2 regions of the Streptomyces sp. NBC_01166 genome follow, and region 1 is predicted to be linked to the other one. Evidence: riboswitches for the same ligand, from Rfam matches in the RefSeq annotation. Region 1 holds a riboswitch; the other holds the start of a gene.

Region 1 (11,200 bases):
CTGGCCGCGCAGCTTGCGTACGCGCTCGGGGCCGGCGCCGATGAGCTCCTCGCCGTCGAGCCAGATCTCGCCGTTGATCCGGGCGCGCTCCGAGGTGTGCAGGCCCATGATCCCCAGCGAGGTCACGGACTTGCCCGAACCGGACTCGCCGACGATGCCGAGGGTCTGGCCGGCCTTCAGGTCGAAGCTGACGCCGTCGACGGACTTGACCAGGCCGTCGTCGGTGTCGAAGTGGACGCTGAGGTTGCGTACGGACAGGAACTCGTGGCCGTCGCCGGACCGCGGGGCGGGAACGGTGTCCGCCGCCGGGGAGTCCGTCTTGCTTACCTCGCTCATGAGAGCCTCACCCGGGGGTCGATCGCGGCGTACACGAGGTCCACCAGCAGGTTGCAGATGACGATGAAGAAGGCGGCGACCAGGGTCACGCCCATCACCTTGGGCAGGTCGGCGGTGGTCACGCCCTGGATGGCGAAGGCACCCAGCCCCTGGAAGGAGAAGACGCGTTCGGTGATGACGGCGCCGCCGAGCAGCAGCGCGAAGTCCATACCGAAGATCGTGACGAGCGGGGTCAGCGCGGAGCGCAGCCCGTGCTTGACGACCACCTTGCGTTCCTTGAGGCCCTTGGCGCGCGCGGTTCTGATGTAGTCCTCGCCCATCGTCTCCAGCATCCCGGCCCGGGTGAGCCGGGCGTAGAGCGCGGAGTACAGGAGGGCGAGCGTGCACCAGGGCAGGACCAGGCTGCCCGCCCACTCGACCGGATTCTCCGCGAAGGGGACGTACTCCCCGTTGCCGAAGAGCGCCAGCACGACGAGGCCGGTGAAGAACATCGGCAGCGAGACGCCGGCGAGCGCGACGCCCATGGAGAGGCGGTCGAAGACCGAGCCCCGCTTCAGCGCGGAGAGGACACCGATCGCGACACCGGAGACGACCCAGATGACCGCGGCACCGACGGCCAGCGACAGGGTGACCGGGATGCGGTCGACGAGCTGCGGCCAGATCTCGGTGTGGGTCTTGAAGGAGTACCCGAAGCACGGGGCGTTGCAGGTGACCGGGTCGGGGCCGAACTGGTAGTCGGCACCGACGACGATGCCCTTGATGAACTCCCAGTACTGGATGTAGAGGGGCTGGTCGAGCCCCAGGTTCTTCTTGACCGCGGCGATGACGTCCGGGTCGGGGCTCTTCCCGACGTACTGGGCGGCCATCGAGTCGAGGGTCTGCCCGCCGAGGCGGGGCACCAGGAAGAAGATCGCGAACGTGACTGCGCTGACCACCAGCAGCAGCAACACCGCGGCGAATACGCGTCGGATGATGTACGCAGCCACAGCCGTGCGGCGCCGGGCGGGCGGACGGGTGACGCCCGCCGGCCCGGCGCCTTCACCTGCCTTTCAAGGGATGCTGTTGATGAACAGGTGTTACTTGGTCGAGGTCATCAGCACGTAGTCGTACATGCCGAGGTACGCGTCGGTGACCGTGACGTTCGCCGCGGAGTCCGGGCGGTAGAGCAGGTTCTTGCGGTAGATGAGGGGAACGACCGAGGCGTTCTCCATGACCTTCTGGTCGACCTCGCCCCAGGCGGCGTTGCGCGCCGTGGTGTCGACGGTGCCGATGCCCTTGACGAGGGCCTCGTTGACACCCTTGTCGTCGAGCTCCATCAGGTTCGTGCCACCGGACGGCTTGATGGCCGATCCGTTCACGATCTGGTCCAGGAAACCGAAGCCGGTCGGCCAGTCGGCGCCCCACTGCATCATCATCATGCCCGCGTTGTTCTTGTGGACCCACTCGGGGACACCCGCGAAGTCGGTGAAGTACTTGTCCGACGGGAACTGCTTGATCTCGGCGGTGATGCCGATCGCCTTCAGGCTGCCCTGGAGCTGCGTGGCGGCGGTGATCTCGTCAGGACGGTCCGAACGCGCCGTCAGCGTGGTCTTGAAGCCCTTGGCCTGACCGCACTTGGCCAGGTGCTCCTTGGCCTTCGCGATGTCGCCCTTGTTGCCCTCGGTCGGGTACAGGTCGAACTTCTTGTAGCCCGCGACGGTCGGCGGAATGACCGTGGTGGCCGGGTCACCCTTGACCGAGCCACCGATCGAGTCGATCAGGCTCTGCTTGTCGACGGCGTACTGGACGGCCTTGCGGCACTCCACGTTGTCGAACGGCTTCACGTTCACGTTCAGCGCCATGTACTGCAGGACGCCGGCGTACGGGTTGTCCGTCTTCGCCTTCTCGGAGGCCTTGACCAGGACCTTGGGCTGGGTCTTGGACTGCAGACCCGTGCCAGCGACGTCCGCGGTGGTCACGTCGTTGAGGAGGTGGTCGTCGACCGTGGTGGGGTTGACGTTGAGCTTCAGCTGGATCTTGTCCGGCAGCGCCTTGCGGATCGGGTCCGTCTTCGGGTCCCACTCCGGGTTGCGGACCAGCGTCGCGCCCTTGCTCTCGTCGTACGCCGAGAACTTGTACGGACCGGAGGAGACCATCTTCTGGACGTAGCTGGCACCCGTGTCGGCCTTCTGCGGGACCGGGGCGGTCTGCGAGAAGGCGGCGAGGTAGTCCATGTCCGCGAAGGGCTTGCTCAGCTTGAAGACGATCGTGTAGTCGTCCGGGGTCTCGATGGACTTGAGGCCCTCGGCCGACTTGTCCTTGTACGGACCCTTGTACTTGTCGCCGCCCTCGAGGTAGGCCTTGAAGTACGTCGGGCCGTTGGACAGGGCCTCCGGCGCGAAGTTGGAGCGCTCGACGGCGTACTTGACGTCCTTCGAGGTGATCTCGGTGCCGTCCTCGAACTTCACGCCCTTGCGGATCGTGTACGTCCAGGTCTTGGCGTCCGCGCTGGCCTTGCCGAGGCTGGTGGCCAGGTCGGGAACGACCTTCAGGCTCTCCTTGCCGGCGGCGGGCTTGAAGGTCACCAGGGAACGGGCGTACAGGCGGGAGAAGTTCTGGACCCAGCCGTAGTACGTGTTGCCCGGGTCCAGGGAGTCCGGGCCACTGGAGTGCTCGTAGGTGACCGTCCCCCCCTTCTTGTCCGTCGGGTTGACGATGCTGGTCAGACCGGCGTCGGCCTTGGCGTTGCCCCCACCGCCGTTGCTGTCACCGCCCGAATCGCTGCCACTGCAGGCCGATGCGCCGAGCGACACCGCTACGGCCATGGCTATGGCCGCTGCTGTCTTTCTGTTCTGCATGCTGAGGAAAGCCCCCTCGCTAGTCCGGTGCGGCACTGCCGCGATTACTTGCCACGAGGGTCGAGTGCGTCACGCAGCCCGTCCCCCAGCAGATTGAAGGCCAGCACGGTGATGAAGATCGCCATGCCGGGGATGACCATGAACATCGGGTCCACCTCGTAGAGGTCGACCGCCTGCGTGAGCATGCCGCCCCATGACGCCTGCGGCGGCGCGATACCCACGCCGAGGAAGGACAGGGAGGCCTCGAAGAGGATGTTCGTGGGGATCAGCAGCGTCGCGTACACGAGGATCGGCGCGATGAGGTTCGGCAGCAGCTCGCGGAAGAGGATGAACGGGCCGCGGGCGCCCAGCGACCTGGCGGCCTCGACGAACTCCCGCTCACGCAGCGAGAGCGTCTGCGCACGGACGATGCGGCCGATGTAGGGCCAGCTGAAGAACCCGATCACGAAGATCAGGACCGCGATCCGCAGCGTGAGCCCTTCCATCCCGAAGGCGTTGCCCTGCAGGGAGGCGGAGATGGAGATCGCGAAGAGGAGCAGCGGGAAGGCGAGGAAGGTGTCCATCAGCCGGCTGATGAAGCTGTCCACCCAGCCCCCGTAGAAACCGGCCACGACGCCCATGACGACGCCGATGACGACCGAGAGCAGCGTGGAGCCGACGGCGACCACGAGGGAGACCCAGGAGCCTTCGAGGATGCGCGCCAGGATGTCGCGTCCGGTCTGCGGTTCGACTCCGAGGGGGTGGTCCCAGCTGATTCCGCCCAGGGAGCCCTTGGGCGCCAGCATGACGGGGTCGACCAGGCTCTGGTTGAAGGCGTTGGGGTCGAGCCCGAGGAGCGACTGGAGCGGCTTGGACAGGACCGCGGTGAGGATCAGCAGCACGACAACGATGCCACCGGCCATGGCGCCCTTGTCCCGCTTGAAGCGCGTCCAGGCGATGCGGCCGAGCGAGCGGCCCTCGATCTCCTTGCGCCCGGCGCCTTCCAGCACCGTTTCGGGCCGCGCATCCGCCCCGGTGGTCTCGATCGGTGCCGTCATTGCGCTGGAGACCCCTCTCGGCCGACGGTGGCCGGCCTGTGACCGCCGCTGTAGCGGCTCTAACAAAACATGACAGATGCGATCACACATGCCCGAACTGACCCTGTTTGAAAGAGGGGTTCGTCGGGCATGGAGCACCTGCTGTGTGGAGTCTTCAACCACTTTGCGATCACCCGCCAGACCTGACGGGGAATGTTTGCTCAAACGTGATGCTGCCAAGAGGCTTCCGTTATGCGGACAGCTGTGCTTGCTGAGCGGGCCCCCGGGGAACCAATCCACCACTAAGGGGCATGTCACCCAACCACGTTGTTCAGGTGACTATTTGACCGTGCGTCGAGGCGACGAGCCCGACGCCCTCTCAGTACGCGTGCGGTGCCGGGCCGGCGGCGGGCGGGTAGCCGTAACCCTGGACCGCGGGTGCCGGGGCGTGTGCCTCGCGGTCGTAGAACGGGCGTGAGTTGGCTTTCAGCCACATCGCGACGGGGTCGTACTCGTCGGACAGTGAGACCGTCGAGACGGGCAGCCCGTCGGGGACCACGCCGATGGACTGCTGCATCATCGCGCGGACCGCGTCGACGGACGGCCGGCCGGTGTCGTAGAGGTCGAGCCCGATCGCGAGGTACGGGGCGCCGAGCGCGGGCTGCACCCAGGCGCGGCGCAGCGCGCGGACGGCGGAGGTGCGGTGGGCGTTCTGCGACAGCAGGGCGTAGAACTGCGGGAGCTCGATGGTGGGTTCGGTGAGCCGCAGCGGCCCCGCGGGCATCCGGTCGAGGCCGGTGGCGATGCGGCGCAGGTCCAGCCAGGGAATGCCGACGCCGCCGCCGGGGGCGTGCGGGTTGAGCCAGATGCCCCAGCGGTCGGGGAAGAGGGAGCGGGCGATGTCGCGGCCCGTGATCACCTCGTGGGCCCTGGTCCAGCCGCTGGCGGAGAGCTCCTGGGCGGAGGTCACGCAGGGGGCGTAACCCTGCCCTTCGACCTCCATGTTGCCGTACTGGGCGTCGGGGGAGCCCGCCGTGCCGTGCCAGAGGAGCATCCAGACCTGGCCGTCCGCAAGGGAGTGCAACAGCGACTCGTACGCGTCGAGGCGCCCCGGGGTCACTTGGCGAAGCATGTGCTCGACCAGCCCGGCCGCCGCGGTGCCTGACGCACTCACCCTGGGTCCCGCCCCTCTTCGTTCCGCTGTTCCCGCATGCCGCACGGTGCTGTGGTGCCACTCCCGGGCACACGGGGCGGCCTCGTCATCCAACCAGCTTATGCGCCGCCCCTGACACCGGCTTGACGCCACGTGGCAACGGGGGCTCCGTCTCTCAGTACGCGTCGCGCCGGTAGAACGGACGTACCTTCTCCAGCATCCAGTCGCCGACCGGGTCCTGCGCCACGTCGAGCAGCAGGAGATTGACCGGCCAGGGCACCTGGACCCGGCCGAGCGCGCGGCCCAGGGCGTCCAGCGGGGCGCTCTGACCGGCGGCGTCCCACACGGCGGACTCGACGCCGACGAAGAGGACGGGGCTGTCGCCCTCGATGCTGGCCAGCACCCGGCGCGCGGTGTTCACCACGGCGGTCTCCTGGAATTCGGCGGAGACCGCGGCGAGGAAGTCGACCGGGTCCTCCTTCCAGTCCGGCTCGTACAGCCGCACCCGGCCGCCGCTCGCGGGGCCGTCCAGCGGGGTCCGCCCGGCCCGGCAGAGCTCGGCGACGGCGGGGGGCGGCAGGGGCACCCCGACGGCACCGCCGGGGTTGACCGCTATACCGAGCTGCGGGGGCAGTCCACGGGCGAACTCGCGTGCGGGCGCCACGGTGAAGGAGAGATGGGTGCCGACGCACTGGAGGAACTGCGCCTCGGAGCTGAAGACGGGGACGTAGGCGCCGCCGTCGATGTCGACCGTCGGCAGGTCGAGGCCGATGCTGTCGGGCCCCCCGCCGTTCGGCAGGGGGACCCAGACCTGGCTGCGGCCGAGCACCTCGACCAGCCGTCCGCCCGCGCCGGGCACGCCGAGGGAGGCGCTGAGAACTTCTTCGAGCTCGTTGGCCGGCCATCCCTGTGACGGATGCGACGGCGCCTGGGCCTGAGCCGGAATGTCCACGGTGTCTGTGTCCCTTTCTCGCCGTGCGGTGCGGCTGAAACTCTAGACCGGGTCGGGCCGGGAGGGCAGAGCCGCAGGCGGAAGCGGCGCCCCTGTCCACCGCACCGTCCAGATTCCGGACAGCGTGCCGGGGGTCCGCGAACTGTGCGTATGCGAACGGTGACGCGCCGGGCGGTCTAATCCTGCGGGAGCCGCGCCTCCGGGAACGAGATCCGGTCGATGCCCGCCGCGGTCTCACGGTCGAGCAGCACCGCCGAGGCGCATCCCGGAGGCAGCAGGCCGGTCTCCGTGTCGCGCAGCAACCGGCCCACCGCGCGCCGGTGCCGGGCGAACGCGTATCCGGAGACCCCGCGCCCGCGCTCCCGCTGCCCCTGCCTGGCCACCCGGGGGGTGACGTCGAGCAGGACGAGATGGAGGCCGCTGCCCCGGCGCCGGGCCTCACGCGCCAGCCAGCGCCGCACCCACGCCTGCGTACCGCAGTCGTGCACGACGACGGGTCCGCCCGACCGCAGGCGCCGCCAGAGCCCGGCGTAGTGCGCGGCGCGCACCAGGGGGCGGTAGAGGGCGTACGGGAGTAAACCGGGCAGGGCCGCCGCCCAGCGGTCCCTGGTGTCCTGGGAGTCGACCGCGTGCTCCTTCGCCGCCCGCCGGATCAGCGTCGACTTCCCGCTGCCGGGCAGCCCCGAGACCACGACCACGTCACCCGCCGCGAAGTCCAGGCCGCTCGGTCCCCGGCCACCCCCGCCCCGCAGATCACGCACCACCGGAGCGTGTCCGCCCGTCAGCTCCCGGGCGGGTGCGCCCGGCTGCTGGGGCATCGCACCGCGTGCCGCCCCCGCGGTTGTCGCGTAGCGCTGCAACGTCATCGCCTTCCCCCTGCCGAGTCACCCACCGACCTGCCCAAGAAGTGTAAAGAAAAGGTAATGCGGCACAACCGCTTCCGCCCGTACGTGTCGGTGCCGGCACCCGTCCGGGTCTGGACGCCCCACTCTCCCGCAATGCGTGCGATGATGACCCCGCCAACTGCATACAGGCCGTTTGAATCCGCGCGGGAGAGTCCCGGTCACCGTGTGCGCCGGGCGCCGAAGGAGCAAGTTCCTCCCTTGAATCTCTCAGGCCCCGTACCGCGTGGATGAGGCAGATCTGAAAAGCGGGCCGCTCTGCGGCTCCACCCAAGGTGCAAGCCGACGCTGACGGGGCCGACCCCGTCGGGACCCTTTCAGGGGCTTTCGGCGAACCTCTCAGGTTCCGATGACAGATGGGGAGGGAACCACCCCCTGTCGTCATGCCCTGGAGCCATGTCCATGAGCACTGCCCCGAGCACCGCCCCCCGTCTCACCGCCCTCGATGCCCTGCATCGGTCCCTGGGCGCGACCATGACCGACTTCGCCGGCTGGGACATGCCGCTGCGGTACGCCAGCGAGCGTGACGAGCACAACGCCGTACGCGAGCGGGCCGGCCTGTTCGACCTGTCGCACATGGGCGAGATCACCGTCACCGGTCCGCAGGCGGCGGCCTTCCTGAGCTACGCGCTGGTCGGCAACATCGCCACCGTGGGCGTGGGCCGGGCCCGCTACACGATGATCGTCGCGGAGGACGGCGGGATCCTGGACGACCTGATCGTCTACCGCCTGGGCGAGACGGAGTACATGGTGGTCGCCAACGCGGGCAACGCCCAGCTCGTCCTGGACACCCTCACCGAGCGCGCCGGGGACTTCGACACCGAGGTGCGGGACGACCGCGACGCCTACGCGCTGATCGCCGTCCAGGGACCCGACTCCCCCGCCGTACTGAAGTCGGTCACGGACGCCGACCTGGACGGACTGAAGTACTACGCCGGACTCCCCGGAACGGTCGCCGGCGTCCCCGCGCTCATCGCCCGTACCGGCTACACCGGCGAGGACGGCTTCGAGCTCTTCGTGGCCCCCGCCCATGCCGAGCAGCTCTGGAAGGCGCTGACCGAGGCCGGTGCGCCGTACGGTCTGATCCCCTGCGGGCTCTCCTGCCGCGACACGCTCCGCCTGGAGGCGGGCATGCCGCTGTACGGGCACGAGCTGACCACCGCGCTGACGCCCTTCGACGCGGGCCTGGGCAGGGTCGTGAAGTTCGAGAAGGAGGGCGACTTCGTCGGCCGCGAGGCGCTGACCGCCGCGGCGGCCCGTGCGGAGAGCGCCCCGCCCCGCAAGCTCGTCGGCCTGGTCGCCGAGGGCCGCCGGGTGCCGCGCGCCGGTTACCCCGTCGTGGCCGGCGGGCAGGTCGTGGGCGAGGTCACCTCCGGTGCGCCGTCGCCCACCCTGGGCAAGCCGATCGCCATGGCCTACGTGGACGCGGCGCACGCCGCGCCCGGCACCGAGGGTGTCGGGGTCGACATCCGGGGCAAGCACGAGCCGTACGAGGTCGTGGCGCTGCCGTTCTACAAGCGCCGTAAGTGACACCTGGCCCCCGCACGTGACGCAGTCGTGTCTCACACCGTAAGACCACCGTTCATCAGCACTCCCCCGCGTACAGGAGAATTCAGGTCATGAGCAACCCCCAGCAGCTGCGGTACAGCAAGGAGCACGAGTGGCTGTCGGCCCTCGAGGACGGCGTGGCCGCGGTCGGTATCACCGAATTCGCGGCCAACGCGCTCGGTGACGTCGTCTACGCCCAGCTCCCGGAGGTCGGTGACACGGTGACCGCGGGCGAGACCTGCGGTGAGCTGGAGTCGACCAAGTCGGTCAGCGACCTGTACTCGCCGGTGACCGGCGAGGTGACCGCGGCCAACCAGGACGTCGTGGACGACCCGTCGCTGGTGAACTCCGCCCCCTTCGAGGGCGGCTGGCTGTTCAAGGTGCGCGTCGCGGAGGAGCCGAAGGACCTTCTCTCCGCCGACGAGTACACCGCGTTCTCCGGCAACTGAGACCTTAGGGACCCACTGATGTCGCTTCTCAACTCCTCCCTCCACGAGCTGGACCCGGACGTCGCCGCCGCCGTCGACGCCGAGCTCCACCGTCAGCAGTCCACCCTCGAGATGATCGCCTCGGAGAACTTCGCTCCGGTCGCGGTCATGGAGGCGCAGGGCTCCGTCCTCACCAACAAGTACGCCGAGGGCTACCCCGGCCGCCGCTACTACGGTGGCTGCGAGCACGTCGACGTGGTCGAGCAGATCGCGATCGACCGCATCAAGGCGCTCTTCGGCGCCGAGGCCGCGAACGTCCAGCCGCACTCCGGTGCGCAGGCCAACGCCGCCGCGATGTTCGCGCTGCTGAAGCCGGGCGACACGATCATGGGTCTGAACCTGGCCCACGGCGGTCACCTGACCCACGGCATGAAGATCAACTTCTCCGGCAAGCTCTACAACGTGGTCCCGTACCACGTCGACGACACCGGCGTCGTGGACATGGCCGAGGTCGAGCGCCTCGCCAAGGAGTCGAAGCCGAAGCTCATCGTGGCCGGCTGGTCCGCCTACCCGCGCCAGCTGGACTTCGCCGCCTTCCGCCGCATCGCGGACGAGGTCGGCGCGTACCTGATGGTCGACATGGCGCACTTCGCGGGCCTGGTCGCCGCGGGTCTGCACCCCAACCCGGTGCCGCACGCCCACGTCGTCACGACCACCACGCACAAGACCCTCGGCGGTCCGCGCGGTGGCGTCATCCTGTCGACCCAGGAGCTCGCCAAGAAGATCAACTCGGCGGTCTTCCCCGGTCAGCAGGGCGGCCCGCTGGAGCACGTGATCGCGGCCAAGGCGGTCTCGTTCAAGGTCGCGGCGACCGACGAGTTCAAGGAGCGCCAGCAGCGCACCCTGGACGGCGCCCGCATCCTCGCCGAGCGCCTGGTGCAGCCGGACGTCACCGAGGTCGGCGTCTCCGTCCTCTCCGGCGGTACGGACGTCCACCTGGTCCTGGTCGACCTGCGCAACTCCGAGCTGGACGGCCAGCAGGCCGAGGACCGGCTCCACGAGCTGGGCATCACGGTCAACCGGAACGCCATCCCGAACGACCCGCGGCCCCCGATGGTCACCTCGGGTCTGCGGATCGGCACGCCCGCCCTGGCCACCCGTGGCTTCCAGGCGGAGGACTTCGCCGAGGTCGCCGAGATCATCGCGGCCGCCCTGAAGCCCACGTACGACGCCGACGACCTCAAGGCCCGTGTGATCGCGCTGGCCGAGAAGTTCCCGCTGTACCCCGGCATCAAGTAGTCACCCGCGATTTGCACGCAGGGTGGGGGCACCGCGCACACTGAACACAGTGAGCCCGGTGCCCCCACCCCTTTGCCCCGCGCTCCCGGGCCCACCGGCCCGTCCCCGCACCACCCGGCGGACAACGACGTCCACCAACGCCTTAGGAGTACTCCCGTGGCCCTCTCGGTCTTCGACCTCTTCTCGGTCGGCATCGGCCCGTCCAGCTCCCACACGGTCGGCCCGATGCGCGCGGCCCGCATGTTCGCCCGCCGCCTCAAGAACGAGGGCCTGCTGGCCCACACCGCCTCGATACGGGCCGAGCTGTACGGCTCGCTCGGCGCGACCGGTCACGGTCACGGCACCCCGAAGGCCGTGCTGCTGGGTCTGGAGGGCGAGTCGCCCCGCACGGTCGACGTCGAGGGCGCCGACGCCCGCGTCGAGGAGATCCGCGCCTCGGGGCGCATCAACCTGCTCGGCATGCACGACATCCCCTTCGACGCCGACGAGCAGCTGGTCCTGCACCGGCGGAAGGCCCTGCCGTACCACGCCAACGGGATGACGGTCCTCGCGTACGACCGTGACGGCGCCCCGCTCCTGGAGAAGACGTACTACTCGGTGGGCGGCGGCTTCGTCGTCGACGAGGACGCGGTGGCCGGGGAGAACCCGATCGTCCCGGACGACACCGTCCTGAAGCACCCCTTCCGCACCGGCGACGAGCTGCTGAGGCTCGCCCGGGAGACCGGTCTG
Region 2 (11,200 bases), 4.4 Mb from region 1:
CCACCCATGTGCCAGCACCAGCCACCCTGTCCAACCGCTGACTCCAACGACCGGGAAGCCGCACGTCTGATGGCCCACCACCCGGAACAGGGCTGGAGCCTTCTGTGCAACGGCGTCCTGCTCTTCGAGGACACCGGTGAGCTGCTCCCTGACGGGCAGATCATCGCCCCTCACCGCCCGCTGAAGAGCGGTCAGGTGATGAAGGCCGCCTGACCGCGGCCGACGGAACACGGGGGCCGGCCCGGAGAAGTCTCCGCACCGGCCCCGACGCGTGTCCCCGTGCCTACTGGTCGTACGCGTCCAGCGGCGGGCAGGAGCAGACGAGGTTGCGGTCACCGAACGCACCGTCGATCCGGCGCACCGGCGGCCAGTACTTGTCCGAAGGCGTGACGCCGGCCGGGAAGACCGCCTCTTCGCGGCTGTAGGCGTGCGTCCACTCGCCACCGAGCGCCGCCGCCGTGTGCGGGGCGTTGCGCAGCGGGTTGTCGTCCCCGCTCCACTCACCGGAGGCGACCTTGTCGATCTCGCCGCGGATGGCGATCATCGTGTCGCAGAACCGGTCGAGCTCGGCGAGGTCCTCGCTCTCCGTCGGCTCGATCATCAGCGTCCCGGCCACCGGGAACGACATGGTCGGCGAGTGGAAGCCGTAGTCGATCAGCCGCTTGGCGATGTCGTCGATGCTGACACCGGTCGCCTTGGAGACCGGCCGCAGGTCCACGATGCACTCGTGCGCGACCAGGCCGGCCGGGCCGTTGTAGAGGACCGGGAAGTGCGGTTCGAGACGCTTGGCGATGTAGTTGGCCGCGAGTACCGCGACCTGCGTCGCACGCTTCAGACCCTCGCCCCCCATGAGACGTACGTACGCCCAGGAGATCGGCAGGATTCCGGCCGAGCCCCACGGAGCGGCAGAGATCGGCCCGACGCCGGTCTCGGGGCCCGCCGCGGGCTGGAGGGGGTGGTTGGGGAGGTACGGCGCCAGGTGGGCGCGTACTCCGACCGGGCCGACACCCGGGCCACCGCCGCCGTGCGGGATGCAGAAGGTCTTGTGCAGGTTCAGGTGGGAGACGTCACCGCCGAAGTGGCCCGGCTTGGCGAGACCGACCAGCGCGTTGAGGTTGGCACCGTCCACGTACACCTGACCGCCGGCGTCGTGCACCTCTCCGCAGATGTCGGCGACGTGCTCCTCGAAGACGCCGTGCGTGGAGGGGTAGGTGATCATGAGGACGGCGAGCTCGTCGCGGTGGGCCGCGATCTTGGCCCGGAGATCCTCTATGTCGACCTCGCCGTCGTCGGCGGTCTTCACCACGACGACCTTCATCCCGGCCATCACGGCGCTCGCGGCGTTGGTGCCGTGCGCGGAGGACGGGATCAGGCAGACCGTACGTCCGTGGTCCCCGTTGGCCCGGTGATACGCGCGCACGGCCAGCAGACCGGCGAATTCGCCCTGCGAACCGGCGTTGGGCTGGATGGAGACGGCGTCGTACCCGGTGACCTCGGCGAGACGCTCCTCCAGCTCCCGGATGAGGGTGAGGAAGCCCTGCGCCTGCTCGGCCGGCGCGAAGGGGTGCAGCGCACCGAATTCGGGCCAGGTGATCGACTCCATCTCGGCGGTCGCGTTGAGCTTCATCGTGCAGGAGCCGAGCGGGATCATGCCCCGGTCCAGCGCGTAGTCGCGGTCGGCGAGCTTGCGCAGGTAGCGCAGCATCGCCGTCTCGGAGCGGTACTGGTGGAAGACCGGGTGGGTGAGGACGTCGTCGCTGCGCAGCAGCCCCTCGGGCAGCGCGTCGGCCGTCGCGGTGTCCAGCGCCTCGATGTCGCCGTCGGCGCCGAAGGCCGCCCAGACGGCGGCGATCCGGGTGCGGGTCGTGGTCTCGTCGCAGGCGACGGAGACGTGGTCGGCGTCGACGAGCCGCAGGTTCACCCCGCGCTCACGGGCGGCGGCGACCACACCGGCCGCTCCCCCCGGCACGCGGACGGTGAGGGTGTCGAAGTACGCGTCGTGCACGACCTCGGTCCCGGCGGCCCGCAGCCCCTCGGCCAGGATGGCGGCGAACCGGTGGGTGCGCCGGGCGATCGTCCGCAGCCCCTCGGGCCCGTGGTAGACGGCGTACATGCCGGCCATGACGGCGAGCAGCACCTGGGCGGTGCAGATGTTGCTGGTGGCCTTCTCGCGGCGGATGTGCTGCTCGCGGGTCTGCAGCGCAAGCCGGTAGGCCTTGTCGCCGTCCGCGTCGACGGAGACACCGACGAGGCGGCCGGGCAGGCTGCGGGCGAACTTCTCGCGCACGGCCATGAAGCCGGCGTGCGGTCCGCCGAAGCCCATCGGGACGCCGAAGCGCTGGGTGGTGCCCACGGCGATGTCCGCGCCCAGTTCGCCGGGCGAGGTGAGCAGCGTCAGGGCCAGCAGGTCGGCGGCGACGGACACGATCGCGCCCAGCTCGTGCGCCTGCTCGATGACGGGCTTGATGTCGCGCACGGCACCGGAGGCGCCCGGGTACTGGAGCAGCACGCCGAAGACGCCCCGCTCGGCGATCTCGGCGGGGATGCCCTCGCCGAGGTCGGCGACGACCACCTCGACGCCGGTCGGCTCGGCGCGGGTCTCGATCACGGCGACGGTCTGCGGCAGGGTGTCGGAGTCGACCAGGAAGACGCCGCCCTTGACCTTGCCGACCCGCCGTGCCAGGGCCATGGCCTCGGCCGCTGCGGTGCCCTCGTCGAGGAGCGAGGCGCCCGAGGTCGGCAGCCCGGTGAGGTCGGCGACCATCGTCTGGAAGTTCAGGAGGGCCTCGAGCCGCCCCTGGGAGATCTCCGGCTGGTACGGCGTGTAGGCCGTGTACCAGGCGGGGTTCTCCATGACGTTGCGCAGGATCACCGGCGGGGTGAACGTCCCGTAGTAGCCGAGCCCGATCATCGGTGCGAGCACCTGGTTACGGTCGGCGAGGCTGCGCAGCTCGGCCAGCACCTCGGCCTCGGTACGGGCCGCGGGGAGGTTCAGCGCCTCGGCACTCTTGATCACGTCGGGCACCGCCGCGGCGGTGAGCTCGTCGAGGGAGCCGTAGCCGACCTGGGCCAGCATCTTCGCCTGGGCCTCGGCATCGGGCCCGATGTGGCGCTGCTCGAACGGAATGCCCTGCTCCAGCTGGGAGAGCGGAGTGCGACGGGGGGTCATGATGGAGGCCTCCTGGTCTGCCACGACCTGCGAGGGGCGCCACGGCGTGGCTGCCCGAACGGCCTCCCCATCTGTCATCTCGACCTGAGAGCTTCACCGGCACGCCCTGGGGCATACCGGCTTTCACCGTCGGTGAGGGTGGTTCCCGTCGCGGCACGTGCCGTACGGATCCCGCCCTGCTTTCCAGAGTGACCTCGTCCGTGCGGTACGGGGGCCTGAGAGATTCCGGGGAGGAGTTGCTCCTTCGGCGCCTCCGAATCGCTCCGGAGGACTCTCCCGCACAGGGTCAGCAGCCGTGCTCCAGCCTACCAGCGGGGCCGGGGCGGGCCGTCTCGAGTGGCCGACATCCCGGATCTGGCATTTCGTAGTGAGGGTGGAGCAGCCGCGACCACCTGATGCAGTTGTGACCAGTGGGAGGCACCGTGCAGACCGACATCGATCCGCGCAGCCTGATCGGCCGCAAGGCCTTCGACCGCCAAGGTGCCAAGATCGGAACGGTGGACGAGGTCTATCTCGACGACGCCACCGGGGTCCCCGAGTGGGCCGCCGTACGCACAGGTCTCTTCACCAGGGACGCGTTCGTCCCGCTGGAGCCGAGCGAATTCGTCGACGGCGCGCTCGTGGTCCCATTCGAGCGGGCCCTGATCAAGGACGCGCCGGACTTCGGCGTGGGCCGCCATCTCTCGCCCGAGCAGGAACTGCAGCTCTACCGCCATTACGGACTGGACTCCTCCCCCTCCGCCGGCCCGGGTCCGGACAGGGACTTCGGCAGGCTCGCCGGCCACGAGGAGTAGTCCACCGGGTCCCGCACCAGGCGGAGCGGATCGGCCGGCTGCAGCTGCGGATCATCGATCCGGAACGTCCGCACCCGGCCGGGTGGCGTCCACGGTTCCTCGAAGCGAACGGTGACCCGGCCGACGCCGCTGCCCTGCACCCAGCCGTGCCCGTGGACCTCGTGCCGTACGTCGTGCCCGGCCGGCCAGCGCCGCGCGGCCAGTTGCTCGTCGCTCTCCCGGGCCTCCCCTCCGGGCTCCTCCTCCCCCGTGCGACGCCCCTCGTCCGCCGCGGCGGAGGCTGCGACCGCTGCCGCGGCGGATTCCTCGGCGGCGTGCTCCGCGTCGGCTGCCTGCGCGAAGAGGTCCTCCTGCGTGAAGTCCGCCAGCCCCGTGACACCGACTCCGAGCAGCCGGACGCCGCCGGTCGTGTCGACGGCCTCCAGAAGGCGCGCAGCGGCCTCCCTGACCACCGTGGGGTCATCGGTGGGGCCGCGCAGCGTCTCGGACCGGGTGAGCGTCGAGAAGTCGTAACGGCGCACCTTGAGGACGACGGTGCGCCCGGACCGGCCTGCGCCCCGCAGCCGCTGCACGCACCGGTCCGCGAGCCGCTCGACCTCCGTCCTCACGCGCACCCGGTCGTGCAGGTCCACGTCGAAGGTGTCCTCGACCGAGACGGATTTGGCATCCCTCTCGGCGACGACGGGACGGTCGTCGTAACCCTGCGCCATGCGGTGGAGCGCGACGCCGTGCGCCTTGCCCAGCAGCCGCACGAGCTCCGCCTCGCCCGCCTCCGCCAGATGACTGACGAGGGTCATTCCCGCGCGCCGGAGATGGTCACCGGTGGCGGGGCCCACGCCCGGGAGGATGCGTACGGACATGGGCGCCAGGAGCTCACGCTCGGTGCCGGGCTCGATCAGCAGCAGCCCGTCCGGTTTCGCCTCCTCGGAGGCGATCTTGGCCAGCATCTTGGAGCCGGCCAGACCGACGGAACCACTGAGTCCGGTGACGCCTCTGATGACGGTGCGCAGTTGTCCGCCGATCGCCCGCGCGGACGCCGAGTCGTCGGCGACCCCGCCGGCCTCGAGGTCGACGAAGGCCTCGTCGAGGCTGAGCGGCTCGACGAGCGGTGACAGCCGTCCGAGCAGCTCCATCACCTGGTCGCTCACCGTCCGGTAGAGCGCGAAGCGCGGGACCAGATAGGCCGCGTTCGGCGCGAGGCGCCTCGCCTGTGCCATCGGCATCGCCGAATGCACGCCCAGACGCCTCGCCTCGTACGACGCGGTGGCGACCACGCCCCGCATCCCCAGGCCGCCCACCACCACCGGCTTGCCGCGCAGGCTCGGCTTCGACGCCTGCTCGGCCGAGGCGTAGAAGGCATCCATGTCCAGATGCAGGATGGTGGGTGCGGCTCTCACACGGACCGATGCTGCCCTACGCCACTGACAACCGCCCCACCCGGCGCACGCGTCGCGCCGGACCGCCCCGGTGAATCATTCAGCCCGCGCGATTGCGCCGGCGCGCCAGTTCATCGGCGGGGTTGTGCCCGATCAGGGTCTCCCCCGTGTCGACACGCTCCCCGTGGAGCTGGGACAGCGCCGCGTCGACATCCCGCCAGACGACACCGACGGCGATACCGAAGATGCCCTGGCCGCCCTGGAGAAGATTCACGACCTCGTCGGGCGAGGAGCACTCGTAGACCGTCGCACCGTCGCTCATCAGGGTCATCCGCTCGAGATCCGTGAATCCGCGCGCCCTGAGGTGCTGAACGGTGGTCCGGATGTTCTGCAGAGCGACCCCCGTGTCCAGGAACCGTTTGACGATCTTGAGGAGAACCACGTCCCGGAAGCTGTAGAGACGCTGCGTCCCCGACCCGTACGCCGGACGCACGCTCGGCTCCACGAGCCCCGTACGCGCCCAGTAGTCCAGCTGTCGGTAGGTGATCCCGGCCGCCGCGCACGCTGTCGGCCCCCGATAGCCGATGTCCCCTGCCACACCCACACCGTCCGCTGCCACCACAGCCGGCTGAACCGGCTGTCTGATGGAGTGGTCGGCCGCACTGCCGTGCTGCTGGTACGGCCCACCCGCAGCCGTACCGTCGCCGCTGCTTCTCACGCCGACCTCCGTCCTTGACCTGCCACCTCGAAGGTAGGCAGTCACCAGGGGTGCGTCAACGATCGCCACACTCGGCACGCCGAGTGATAATCACCCTGAGGGTGGTTTCGCGTGACTGATTTACGGGAACGGCTTGTCGGATGCGCTGACACCGCCTCCGCGGAAGGTCACTGGCTGTTGGTACCGAAGTCCTCCGGCGAGATCTGGTCGAGGAACTCGCGGAACTTCTCCACCTCGTCCTCCTGCTCGTCCGGGATGGCGATACCCGCGTCGTCCAGCACGCCGTCACTGCCGTAGATGGGCGTGCCGGTGCGCAGGGCGAGCGCTATGGCGTCGGACGGCCGCGCGCTCACCTCGACCCCGCTGGCAAAGACCAGCTCCGCGTAGAAAACCCCTTCCCGCAGGTCCGTGATGCGGACCTCGGTGAGCTCCTGGCCGACGGCCTCGAGCACATCCTTGAAGAGATCATGGGTCAGCGGCCTGGCCGGAGCCATGCCCTGCTGGGCGAAGGCGATCGCGGTCGCTTCCCCAGGGCCGATCCAAATAGGGAGATACCGGTCGCCTCCCACTTCACGCAGGAGCACGATCGGTTGGTTGGAGGGCATTTCCACCCGGACACCCACAACGTCGAGCTCGTTCACACAGCAACCCTAGGACGTGCCCGCCATGTTTGGATAGTCGGGCTCCTCCGCCCTCAGTGGAAGCCGGCCTTCAGAGCGCTCTGCACGAGCGCGGCGTGGAGCCGGACGGAGAGGTCAGCGAGCTCCTTCGCGGTGGCCTCCGCATGTGCCCTGGTCTGCGGATTCCTGTGTCGGCGCAGCGGCGCGACCACCTGCTCGACCAGTCCCGCCTCACGCTCCGCGGCCGCCTTGACGGCCCGCAGATGCCGAGGTTCGAGACCGAATCTTCCCAGGTCCGCCACCAGCCGTGCCACATTCACCGCCTCGGCGTCGTAGCTCCCCCCGGCGGCGGGCACGATCAGCCCGTACGACTCCCACTCGTCGAGCTGCTCCTCGGTGGCCTCGGTGGCCGCCAGGAGCTCGGAGCGTCCGATACGGGCGGCGGTGGCCTGCCCCAGGTCCTGGTCCCGGAGGGCGTCGGCGGGATCACCCGGTCCGCCGCCGGACGGCAGGGCCACCTGCTCACCGCGCGCGAGGGCCTCCAGGTGCTCACGGATGACCTTGAGCGGCAGGTAGTGGTCCCGCTGCATGCGCAGCACCTGCGCCAGCCGCTCGACGTCGGCGGGGCCGAACTTCCGGTAGCCCGACGCCGTCCGCTGGGGCTCGATGAGCCCCTCCGTCTCCAGGAAGCGGATCTTGGAGATGGTGACTTCGGGAAATTCGTCGCGCAGCTGCAGAAGCACCGTGCCGATGCTCATCGCGCGCTCGCCAGCGGCGGCGGTGCCGTGACCGGCACCGCCTGTCGGTGTTCGCAGCATGGACCTTCCTGGGGATCCCCCCGGACACTGTCCGGGGGAGGGTCACACGCCTCGCTGGCTCGCGTAGAAGACCAGCCGGTACTTTCCGATCTGGACTTCGTCGCCGTTGGTCAGCGCGACGGAATCGATGCGCTCGCGGTTGACGTAGGTGCCGTTGAGGCTGCCGACGTCTCCCACGGTGAAACTACCGTCCGGGTTCCTGTGGAACTCCACATGACGCCGCGACACGGTCACGTCGTCGAGGAAGATGTCGCTCTGCGGGTGACGGCCGGCCGTCGTCAGGTCACCGTCCAGCAGGAAGCGGCTTCCGGAGTTCGGGCCCCGTCGCACCACCAGCAGCGCGGAACCCGCCGGCAGGGCGTCGACGGCGGCCTGGGCCTCCGGGGAGAGCGACGGAACGGCCGTCTGGCCTGTCGCCTCGGCCTCGTACGCCTCGATACCGGAGATCGAGATCGTCGAGGTCGTCTCGGATGCACGCTCGGGCACTCCGCCCCTCAGCGGCGCACCGCAGTTGGAACAGAAACGGCTGGCCTCGGCATTGCGATGCCCGCACCTCGTACAGACCGGCATGGACGAGCCCTCCGGAGCGGGGGCGAACCCTCCACCCGTACTCGAGGTCGATGATTCACCGAAACCTATGCGCCCTGCACCTCCGGGGTCAACGGACGACGCGCCGGACCCGCCGGCGCCTCCCTGGACCTCGTCGCGGAAGAGCGGGCGCTCCGAACCCTGCTCCTCGGCACCCTGACGCGGAGCGCGGTGGCGGGCAGCGCTGTTGCTGTCCTCGCGGGCGCTCTTTCCGAACAACTTCGCAAACAACTTCACGGGCGTTTCCCCTTGACCGAAATAGACCCGCCCGTGGGGCAGGACGAACCCTGAATGAACACACCTGCCGACCCGGACATCCTCACAACGTCCGTATCCACCCGACAGTTTCCACCACGCGTCGCCGATCCGTTGCGCCGACCCCCCGCAACCTGGCACCCGTGTCCTTCGAGTACGGCGCTCCGCCGCCTCACTGGGGCGACGACCGAGCGTAATCAGGCTGCTTCGGGGGTCGCAAGGCGTCCACGACGATGTCGTCGGCGCGTGTCACCTCCGCCGTGGCCTGCTCCTTCTCGAGCGTCTGCACCACACCACCGGGGATGTTCAGAGCCGGCTCCAGGTCCTGCGGCTTGCCGATGACCTTGAACTCGTAGGGAGACTCGACCTTCCGGCCGTCGACTCTCAACTCTCCCCCGTCACCGGAGAAGTATGTGTTCGCCACCACCCGCACGCCGTTGATCTCGATGGCCTCGGCGCCCGCCGCGCGCAGCTCCTGGATGGTGTCGAGGAGCATGTCGGCCTCCACCGCGCCGGCCGGGTCACTGATGGTCAGCGTGATCCCGGGGCCGTGCGCGGCGACGGTACCTGCCAGGATACCGAGCTGCCGCTCCTTCTCGAGCGTCTGCTTGCGGGCCTCCTCCGCCTGGTCGGAGCTGTTCTCCAGTTCCGTGCGCTGGTCGTCGAGGCGCTGCTTCTCGTCCTCGAGGCGCTGGGTCCGGTTGTCGAGCTCGTCGAGGATGCGGACCAGGTCCTCCTGGCGGGCCCCGCGCAGGGCGCTGTTGTCGCTGTTCGACCTGACCTGGATGGCCAGGCCCAGACCGAGGACGAACAGCAGGAGCGCCACGATCAGTTGGGCTCTGCTCACCCTGGGCGGCCACAGGCCTGCCCGCAGCCGCTGGCGTCCCGAGGCCTCCTCCGACCCGGCCGGCGGAGACGGTGCGGGGCCGGGCTCGGGTGCTTCGGGCGCTTCCGGCGGGAGCGCGCCGGCGGGTCCCCCGCTGCCGGGCTCGAATCCGTGTCCCGGCTGCCGCCCGTCGTCCGGGTTCTGTTCGTTGCTCATCCCGTTGCTCATCGGCCTCACGCCCGGAAGACGTGCCGGCGGATGGCCGCGGCGTTGGAGAAGATCCGGATGCCGAGGACGACCACCACACCGGTGGAGAGCTGGGCCCCGACGCCCAGTTTGTCGCCGAGGAAGACGATCAGCGCGGCCACCACGACGTTCGACAGGAACGACACCACGAAGACCTTGTCCACGAAGATCCCGTCGAGCATGGCACGCAGCCCGCCGAAGACGGCGTCGAGCGCGGCGACCACGGCGATCGGCAGGTAAGGCTCGACCACCGCCGGCACTTCGGGCCGGACCAACAGTCCGACCACGACTCCCACGACGAGGCCCAGTACGGCGATCACGATGTGCCCTTCCCTGTGTCTGCCGCACCACTGCCCGTGTCTGCGGCCTGAGGCTCTGCTGTACGTACGATCAGGCTGGGCGCGGCCGGAAGGCGCACCTTCTCCTGCTCGGAGATGCTGGTGCGGATGTCGAAGCTCTCGTGCAGCGCCTGAAGATACTGGCCGTCCGCACTGTCCTGGAAGGCCGTGACGAGCTTCTTGCCGTCCCCCACCGCCTGCACCGTGTACGGCGGCACGAGCGGCCTGTTGTCGACCAGTATGGCGTCGCCCGCCGCGCGGATCGCGGAGAGGGCCGTCAGCCGCTGCCCGTTGATGGCGATCGCCTCGGCACCGGACTGCCAGAGACCGTTGACCACGCGCTGCATGTCCCGGTCGCGCACCCGCCCGGTGTCGGCGAAACCGGTGGACTCACGGGGGCCGCCACCGCCCTGGTCGGTGTCCTCGGCGTCGTCCACGACCAGCTTGATCCCGGGGCCTTCGACAGGGGTGGCGCCGGACAGCAACGCCACCAGGCCCCCCTGGTCCCCACCGTGCTCCTGAAGCGCCTTGCGCTGGCGCTCACCGACGTCCTTGCGCAGCTTGTCGACATCCGCCTCGAGCGTGTCGGCCGTGGAGGTCTCGGCGTTCACCCGGTCGATGAGTTCCTCGCGTTCCTTGGCCACGACAGGGGCCGCGACCCGCGCCTCCGCGGCACCGAGTGTCACCACGAGGGCCGCCAGCACCAGGCCGGCGGCTAGGCCCAGCTTGGCCTTCAGCGTGCGCGGCAGCCCGTCCCGCCCCTCGGACCGGCGACGCGCGGAGGCCTCGGCGTATCCCTCGTCGAGGCTGTGTTCCATCACGGTGGTCAGCAGCGACATCGACGCGTCGGGGCGAGGACGCGGCGGGGCGCTACTCCGATCGGGGGGCGGCTGCGACATGCCGCACATCGTCGCACGTCATGCCTGCTGCCGCCGAATGGCCCCACCGTGGGTCCGGAAGCCGCGCAACCCGGCTTCCGGACCCACGGTGGCCTGCTCAGTCGCCCGCGCTGTCCACGACCGCCGCCCACTCGTCGAGCAGCGCCTGGGCCGAGGCGTCGTCCGGGCCCTCGGCCCACAGGTGCGTGACCGCTTCCGCACGGTCGGGCAGCACCATCACCCACCGGCCGTCGGTCTCGACCACGCGGACTCCGTCGGTGGTGTCGACGCTGCGGTCCCCCGCCGCCTCCACGACCCGGCGCATGACGAGCCCCTTGACCGCCCACGGTGTGGCGAGGTCACGGCGCAGCACATGGGCACGCGGGATCCGGGCATCGATCTGGCTGAGGGTGAGCTGTGTCCTGGCCACGAGGCCGATGAGCCTGACGAAGGCGGCCGCACCGTCGAAGACACTGCTGAACTCCGGGATGATGAAGCCGCCACGACCGTCACCACCGAAGATCGTGGTGTCCTCCCGGCCCACGCGCGTCAGGTCGTCGGGCGACGTGGTCGT

Evidence for each region. Region 1 has a riboswitch for glycine ahead of gcvT (glycine cleavage system aminomethyltransferase GcvT). Riboswitches for the same ligand answer to the same signal wherever they lie in the genome.
Region 2: linked by a shared signal. The riboswitch ahead of gcvP (aminomethyl-transferring glycine dehydrogenase) and the one ahead of gcvT (glycine cleavage system aminomethyltransferase GcvT) in region 1 are both predicted to bind glycine.

The regions. Positions count from the first base shown of each region.
Region 1 is NZ_CP108613.1:5,815,617-5,826,816, reverse strand. Features, by position in the region: gene OG379_RS26945 (ABC transporter ATP-binding protein) at 1-336, opposite strand, end outside; gene OG379_RS26940 (ABC transporter permease) at 333-1,322, opposite strand; gene OG379_RS26935 (ABC transporter substrate-binding protein) at 1,413-3,173, opposite strand; gene OG379_RS26930 (ABC transporter permease) at 3,218-4,210, opposite strand; gene OG379_RS26925 (enhanced serine sensitivity protein SseB C-terminal domain-containing protein) at 4,569-5,363, opposite strand; gene OG379_RS26920 (enhanced serine sensitivity protein SseB) at 5,518-6,294, opposite strand; gene OG379_RS26915 (AAA family ATPase) at 6,471-7,160, opposite strand; glycine riboswitch at 7,334-7,431, shown strand; gene gcvT (glycine cleavage system aminomethyltransferase GcvT) at 7,599-8,726, shown strand; gene gcvH (glycine cleavage system protein GcvH) at 8,816-9,193, shown strand; gene glyA (serine hydroxymethyltransferase) at 9,212-10,471, shown strand; gene OG379_RS26895 (L-serine ammonia-lyase) at 10,628-11,200, shown strand, end outside.
Region 2 is NZ_CP108613.1:1,432,047-1,443,246, forward strand. Features, by position in the region: gene OG379_RS06595 (DUF5999 family protein) at 7-213, shown strand; gene gcvP (aminomethyl-transferring glycine dehydrogenase) at 284-3,169, opposite strand; glycine riboswitch at 3,363-3,458, opposite strand; gene OG379_RS06605 (PRC-barrel domain-containing protein) at 3,592-3,963, shown strand; gene OG379_RS06610 (DNA polymerase IV) at 3,885-5,360, opposite strand; gene OG379_RS06615 (MerR family transcriptional regulator) at 5,440-6,057, opposite strand; gene OG379_RS06620 (bifunctional nuclease family protein) at 6,225-6,698, opposite strand; gene OG379_RS06625 (MerR family transcriptional regulator) at 6,752-7,495, opposite strand; gene OG379_RS06630 (FHA domain-containing protein) at 7,538-8,320, opposite strand; gene OG379_RS06635 (DUF881 domain-containing protein) at 8,511-9,380, opposite strand; gene OG379_RS06640 (small basic family protein) at 9,398-9,730, opposite strand; gene OG379_RS06645 (DUF881 domain-containing protein) at 9,727-10,647, opposite strand; gene OG379_RS06650 (sugar phosphate nucleotidyltransferase) at 10,745-11,200, opposite strand, start outside.